2 regions of the Polaromonas sp. P1_F8 genome follow, and region 2 is predicted to be linked to the other one. Evidence: riboswitches for the same ligand, from Rfam matches in the RefSeq annotation. Region 2 holds a riboswitch; the other holds the start of a gene.
What was found. Region 2 has a riboswitch for glycine ahead of AC1D1J_RS19680 (D-amino acid dehydrogenase). Riboswitches for the same ligand answer to the same signal wherever they lie in the genome.
Positions count from the first base shown of each region.

Region 1: another riboswitch for glycine. It lies ahead of gcvT (glycine cleavage system aminomethyltransferase GcvT); the one in region 2 lies ahead of AC1D1J_RS19680 (D-amino acid dehydrogenase).

Region 1 is NZ_JBFUBS010000001.1:1,189,005-1,192,398, forward strand. It holds gene AC1D1J_RS05595 (TRAP transporter large permease) at 1-459, shown strand, start outside; gene AC1D1J_RS05600 (hypothetical protein) at 802-1,371, shown strand; glycine riboswitch at 1,407-1,522, shown strand; glycine riboswitch at 1,542-1,646, shown strand; gene gcvT (glycine cleavage system aminomethyltransferase GcvT) at 1,649-2,842, shown strand; gene gcvH (glycine cleavage system protein GcvH) at 2,891-3,256, shown strand; gene gcvP (aminomethyl-transferring glycine dehydrogenase) at 3,312-3,394, shown strand, end outside.
Region 2 is NZ_JBFUBS010000006.1:297,873-301,266, forward strand. It holds gene AC1D1J_RS19670 (thioredoxin domain-containing protein) at 1-226, shown strand, start outside; gene AC1D1J_RS19675 (GrpB family protein) at 423-965, shown strand; glycine riboswitch at 1,068-1,157, shown strand; gene AC1D1J_RS19680 (D-amino acid dehydrogenase) at 1,390-2,703, shown strand; gene AC1D1J_RS19685 (DUF1737 domain-containing protein) at 2,797-3,003, shown strand; gene AC1D1J_RS19690 (DinB family protein) at 3,003-3,394, shown strand, end outside.

The DNA of each region.
Region 1 (3,394 bases), on a different contig from region 2:
GCCGTGATCATGTTCATCATCGCCAATGCCGGGTTGTTCGCCTTCCTGATCACGCGGGCCGGCGTGCCGGACGCCATAGGCCACTGGCTGGAAGCCGTGCTGCAGTCGCCCGCCCTCTTCCTGTTGGGCGTCAACGCGGCGCTGTTCATCATCGGCATGTTCATTGAAACCAGCGCCGCCATCATCGTGCTGGCGCCCATCCTGGCGCCAGTGGCCGTGCATTTCGGCATTGACCCGGTGCACTTCGGGCTGGTGATGGTGGTCAACCTTGCGCTGGGCATGATCACGCCGCCATTCGGCGTGAACCTGTTTGCAGCCTGCACGGTCGCCAGGATATCGCTGGACCGCATCGTGACCCACCTGCTCCCGTTTGTACTGGTGATACTGGCTTGCCTGATGGTGATCACTTACGTACCGCAGCTGTCTCTTGGCCTGCGCGATCTGGTCTACGCCAAATAGCTATTTTTTCGGACGGGGTTTCACGCCCTTGTCATCTACGCAGGCGATGCTTTAGGGCCTGTTAACGCTATTTATGCAAGATGCGTTGCGAGTCAAAAGGCCTTGAGCAAGGCGCAAAACGCAGGCGGGGTGAACCCCGTCAAGGCTTTGCAACGCCGCGCAGGGCCTTTTTGATCGCAACCCGGAGGGAATGGGGTGAGAAAGCCGCCACTCGGCGTTGCTCTCCTAGCCCAGACAGAAGTCTGGGCGTCGTCACGCGCCTTGATTGGCGGCTTTCTCACCCCATTCGCATTTGCATAAATAGCGTTAACAGGCCCTTACTTTCATTTGAGGATGAAATCCATGCAGCTCCATAAAACCGACCGTGCCCGCGCCGAGCTCAAGCCCGGCGTGAGAACGCTAGGCCAGCGCGAGCGCACCCTTCTGCTGATGGCCGACGGCAGCAAGTCTGCCCAGGACTTCCGACCGCTGTTTGAGGGCGACGGCGAAGCCATTGCCCTGCGCCTTTTGCGCGACGGCTTTCTGGAAGCCCATCCCGGCAAGACGTCCGCACCGGCAAAAAACCCCGCGCCTGCACCCGGCCACACACTCACGCCGGCGCAGTTACAGAACTTTCCCAGCCCCGAAACCACCCAGGCCATTCAGGTCTCTGCCGATCAATTTGAAGGCAAGCGCTCGCTTGCCACAACCCGGATGTTCCTGTTCGACATCTGCGAGCGTATGTTCGCCCGGCGCAACCCGGAGATGGCCGAGCGCTTTCGCGAAGCGCTGCGCAATGCCAAGGACCGCGAGACCATGCTCAGCGCCTCGCGCGAAATGATCGAGGAAATCGAAAAAATCGCGGGCCATGAGCGTGCCGACTCCATCAGCGAGCGGATCGCCATGCTGCTGCCCCAGCATCTGGCCGCCTGATCAAACTGACCGACCGCACAGCCGGTTCCGTTACACTTGCCGGGTCAGGAGAGAGTTTTCCTTAGCGAAAACCGCCGAAGGCGCACGTACACCCAAGGGCACCCCTTGGGCCGCACTGAACGCTCAGGCAAAAGGACTGGCAACCGCCCTGCGGCGCACCACGCTACAGGTCGTTCCCTACTGGAGAGAGGCAGCCTTTCACAGGCCCGCCCACCGAAGGAGCAAACCCGCATCGCCGGGTGAATCTCTCAGGTAAAGTGGACAGCAGGGGCAACTCATGGTTTTACCTGTTTGCCCCCTGGAGAATGCCTTGTCCGATTCGTCCACCTCTTCTGCCGCCCCCGAAACCCTGCTTAAAACGCCTTTGCACGACCTGCATTTAGAGCTTGGCGCACGCATGGTCCCTTTTGCGGGCTATTCCATGCCGGTGCAATACCCTGCGGGCCTGATGGCCGAGCACCACCACACGCGTCAGGCGGCAGGCCTTTTTGATGTCTCTCACATGGGCCAGCTACGCCTGGTGGGTGCTGATGCTGCAGCCGCCCTTGAATCCCTAATACCCGTCGACGTCATAGACCTGCCCGCCGGCAAGCAGCGCTACGGCCTGCTGCTGAACGACGAGGGCGGCATCATCGACGACCTGATGTTTTTCAACCGTGACTATGCGAACGGCGGCGACCTGTTTGTCATCGTCAATGGCGCGTGCAAGGTGGGTGACATCGCGCACATACAGGCCAAAATCGGCTCGCGCTGCGAAGTCATTCCCATGCCGGAGATGGCGCTCATGGCGCTACAGGGCCCGCAAGCTGTCACTGCCCTGCAGCGGCTGGCCCCGGGTGTCGAGAAACTGGTGTTCATGACCGGCGGACAATTCGACGTGGCCGGCTGCGATTGCTTCATCACCCGCAGCGGCTACACCGGCGAAGACGGCTTTGAAATCTCGGTGCCTGATTCGCAAGCCGACACGCTCGCACGAGCGCTGCTCGCGCAGCCCGAAGTCAAATCCATAGGCCTGGGCGCGCGCAACTCGCTGCGGCTGGAGGCGGGTCTGTGCCTCTACGGCAACGACATCGACACCAGCACCACACCGGTGGAAGCCAACCTCAATTGGGCCATGCAGAAGATTCGCCGGACCGGCGGAGCGCGGGCCGGTGGGTTTCCCGGCGCAGAAAAAATCCTGGCTCAACTGGCCGACCCCACCCAACTCACCCGCAAGCGTGTCGGCCTGGTGGCGCTTGAGCGCGTCCCGGTGCGCGATCACACCGAACTGCAAAGCACCGACGGTACGGTCATTGGCGAAGTCACCAGCGGTTTGCTGGGCCCCACGATCAATCAGCCGGTGGCCATGGGCTACGTCAAACCCGAATTTGCCGCACTGGGCACGCGCGTGAACGCCATCGTGCGCGGCAAGGCCGTGCCCATGGAAGTCGCCGCCATGCCTTTTGTTCCCGCCCGCTACTACCGCGGTTAAGCACCTTTTTAGTTTTAGTTTCTGCTCACTCAACCCCTGGAGAACCTCATGACCGTCAAATACACCGAAGACCACGAATGGGTCAAGATTGAAGGCAACGTTGCCACCGTTGGCATCACCGTGCATGCGCAGGACGCGTTGGGCGACGTGGTGTTTGTGGACCTGCCGGCTGTCGGCACCACTTTCGCCCAGAAAGAAACCGCCGGTGTTGTCGAATCCGTCAAGGCTGCGGCCGACGTGTATATGCCCTTGAGCGGCGAAGTGACCGAAATCAACGAAGCCCTGAAAAACGACCCATCGCTTGCCAACAGCGACCCGATGGGCGCCGGCTGGTTCTTCAAGGTCAAGTTATCTGACCCTTCACAGCTTGACGCGCTGATGGACGAGACCCGTTACACAGCCTTCGCCGCCTGATTTTCTGACCGACTTTTTTTGATTCCTGGCTGCCAAGCCTGACACGGGACCCGACATGTTGATGCAATCCGCCAAGCCCTTGGGCGATCTTGAAAATCCTTCCGAATTCATTGCCCGCCATATCGGCATTGACGACGC
Region 2 (3,394 bases):
CAGCGACCGCGCGACGCCGCTGACCGGCTTTGACGGCCAGGTGACGACAGCCGCCGCCCAGGTTGCGGCATGGAAGGCCGGTTTTACCCCCACGGTGCTGTTTCTGGGCCCGGCCGGGCAAGACCTGGCGGAACGGCTGGTTGGCCTGGCGTCTACCGACTTTTATGGCGCTTACCTGGAAGAGCGGCTGGCACAGGCGCGCAAAGCTGTGCTGGCGCTCAGGTAAATGAAATGCAGATCGCCCCATTCGCAGCCGTGGGGATTTCTGGTTGCTATTGTTTTAGTAGCTGCTCGCGCCCGTCCTTATTGGGCTGAAGGCCTTTTTCATGCTCAAAATGCCCTAAAAGTGGCCTCACAAACGATTCTGGCGTGCCGCGCAGCGTTTTTCGCCCCTGCACAACAACCCACCAGCCACGCCCCGCATGACTGACCAGGAATCGCTGCTTGCCGCTATCCACGAGGAAGTGGTCTTGCAGGCCTACAACCCGGCCTGGCCCCTGCAGTTTGTGGCTGAGCGGGACCGCCTGCTTGCGCTCTCCCCCCAGCTGCCGGCCCGCCTGATCGACATCCAGCACATCGGCAGCACGGCCGTGCCCGACCTGGCGGCCAAACCGGTGATTGACATGCTGGCCGGTGTGGAATCTATCGCGGCGGCTGAAGCGCTTCTGGCGCCGCTGTGCGCCAACGGTTATACGACCTCCGCTGAATTCAATGCCTCGCTGTCTGACCGCAAATGGCTGATGCGCTGGGCAGAGGGGCGGCGCACGCATCATCTGCACCTGGTGGTGCACGGCGGCGAGGTGTGGGCGCAGCGTCTGCGTTTTCGCGACGCCCTGCGTTCGGACCCTGCGCTGGCGGCGCGGTATGCCGCGCTCAAGGCGGAACTGGCGGCCCGGCACCCGGGTGACCGCGAGGCCTATACCGATGCCAAAGCCGCGTTTGTGAAGGCGGCGAGCGAAGGCTGAGCCGCCCTGCTTCCTACTATTAAGCGCCTGAATCAACCCGCTAGACCTGTACTGAACGCCCTATTCACGCTTGGAAAAACAGGCTTCGGTGGTAAATTCAAACCCGTTCAAGCAGGAGAGCGCTGCCCCCCAAGGCAGCCACCGAAGGCGCAAACTTCCATAATCGCTCAGGTCCCGTACTGCCCGGAAACACACAGCCGTCTGGAGAGACGCCGCACGCAAGGTGCAGCGCACCGAAGGAGCAAAGCCGAAGCTTGTCATCGACATAAAAGCAGCGGCTGAATCTCTCAGGTAACAAGGACAGTGGAAGCGGCCGCAAGCATGTGATGGCTTGGCGGTTGCCACGATTCTTCCGATTCAACAGCAACCCCTGGCACGGCGCTTGCGCTACTGCAATGTTCTGCTTGAATGAAAAGGAACTGCCATGAAAGTCATGGTTTTGGGTGCGGGTGTCACGGGTATCACCACGGCCTGGTATTTGTCGCAGCGGGGGCACGAAGTCACGGTGGTCGAACGGCGCGGCGCGGCCGCGATGGAAACCAGCTTTGCCAACGGCGGGCAAATATCTGTGAGCCACGCGGAGCCCTGGGCCAACCCGGGTGCGCCACTGAAAGTGCTGCAATGGCTGGCGCGTGAAGATGCGCCGCTGCTTTTCAGGCTGCGCGCCGATGTGAACCAGTGGCTGTGGGGACTGGAGTTTTTGCGCAACTGCACGCCCGCGCGCACGGCACAAAACATCAAGCAGATCGTGAACCTGGGCATGTACAGCCGCGGCGCGCTGCAAAAACTGCGCGCCGAGCTGGGCCTGCTGTACAACGCGCAAACCAAGGGCATCCTGCACTTCTACACCAGCCAGGCCGAGTACGACGCGGCGCAGGAACCCGCGCGCATCATGCGCGAGCACGGCTGCGAACTCGACATGAAGACGGCCGACGAGTGTGTGGCGATTGAGCCCGCGCTGGCGCAATGCCGCGGCAGCATCGTGGGCGGCAGCATGACACCCAGCGATGAATCGGGTGACGCCCGCGCATTTACCGCCGCGCTGGCCGCGCGCTGCGAGCAGGCGGGTGTCAAATTTTTGTACAACACCACGGTGCTGGGCCTGGACGCCGAGCAAGGGCAGCTGAACGGCGTGCAGGTGGCGATGGGCAGCGGCGAGGCCGGCGGCAAGGTCGAGATGCTGAAAGCCGACGCGTATGTGATGTGCCTGGGCGCCTTCAGCGCGCAGTGGGCCAAGGTGCTGGGGCAAAGCCTGCGCATCTACCCGGCCAAGGGTTATTCGGTCACGCTGCCCGTCATCAACGAGGCGGCCTCCTATCAGGTCAGCCTGACGGATGACGAGTACAAGCTGGTGTTCTCGCGTTTTGGCAACCGCTTGCGCGTTGCCGGCACGGCCGAGCTCAACGGCTACAACACCGAGCTGAACCTGGTGCGCTGCAACGCCATCGTGCGCCGTGTAAAACAACTCTTTCCCGACATGACGGACGGCGAGGGCGCGCAGTTCTGGACGGGTCTGCGCCCGGCCACGCCGAGCAACGTGCCTTACATCGGCAAAAGCAAGGCCTCCAATGTCTTCCTCAACACGGGCCACGGCACGCTGGGCTGGACGCACGCCTGCGGCTCGGGCGCGGCGATTGCGGACATCGTGAGCGGGCGCGAGCCGGAAGTCGACTTTGCGTTTACCGGGATGCCGGCGCCGGGGCGTGTAATGGCATTGCCGGGGATGGCGAAGGCCTGAGCAAGGCCTGAAAAGGGGGTCTGCAGCACGGCGTCCTGCAGCAGGTGGGCGGAAACGGTAATATCGCCCTCCGTTCATCAGCTGCTTGCCGCCATGACATCACCCGCCACCACGCCCCCCGACGGTCTTCCCACCTACAGGCTCCTTACCGGCCCGGATGACGCGAGCTTTTGCCGTCGGGTGAGTGAAGTGCTTGCCATGGGTTACGAGCTTTACGGCTCGCCGGCGGCGACCTTCAATGGCGAGAACGTGATCGTGGCGCAGGCGGTGCTGTGGCCTTCGCTGCGCAAGGCCGGCTGATGAGCCCTGCCCTGCCCCTGAACCCTGCAACGCTTCAGGCCATGGCGGATTTTCCGCGCCAGCTGGAACAGTTTTACGACGCGATTCCTGAAAGCCACAAGGGTTGGACGCCGCCGTCGTGGGAAGGCATTCCGAGCGAACATTTCACGGCCCTCGCGCAGATCTGCCACGTCAGGGACATCGAGATTGACGGCTACCACGTGCGATTTCAGCGCACCTTGTCAGAGGCCAGCCCCGTGCTGGAATCACTGGACGGCTATGTACTGGAAAAGGAACGCGACTACGCGGCAGCTGATGCGCAGGAAGTCTTCGCGGCGTTTCGGGCAGCACGCACCCGGACGATGGCCATGCTGTCGGGCATCACGCCCGAGCAACTTGGCCGCACGGCGGA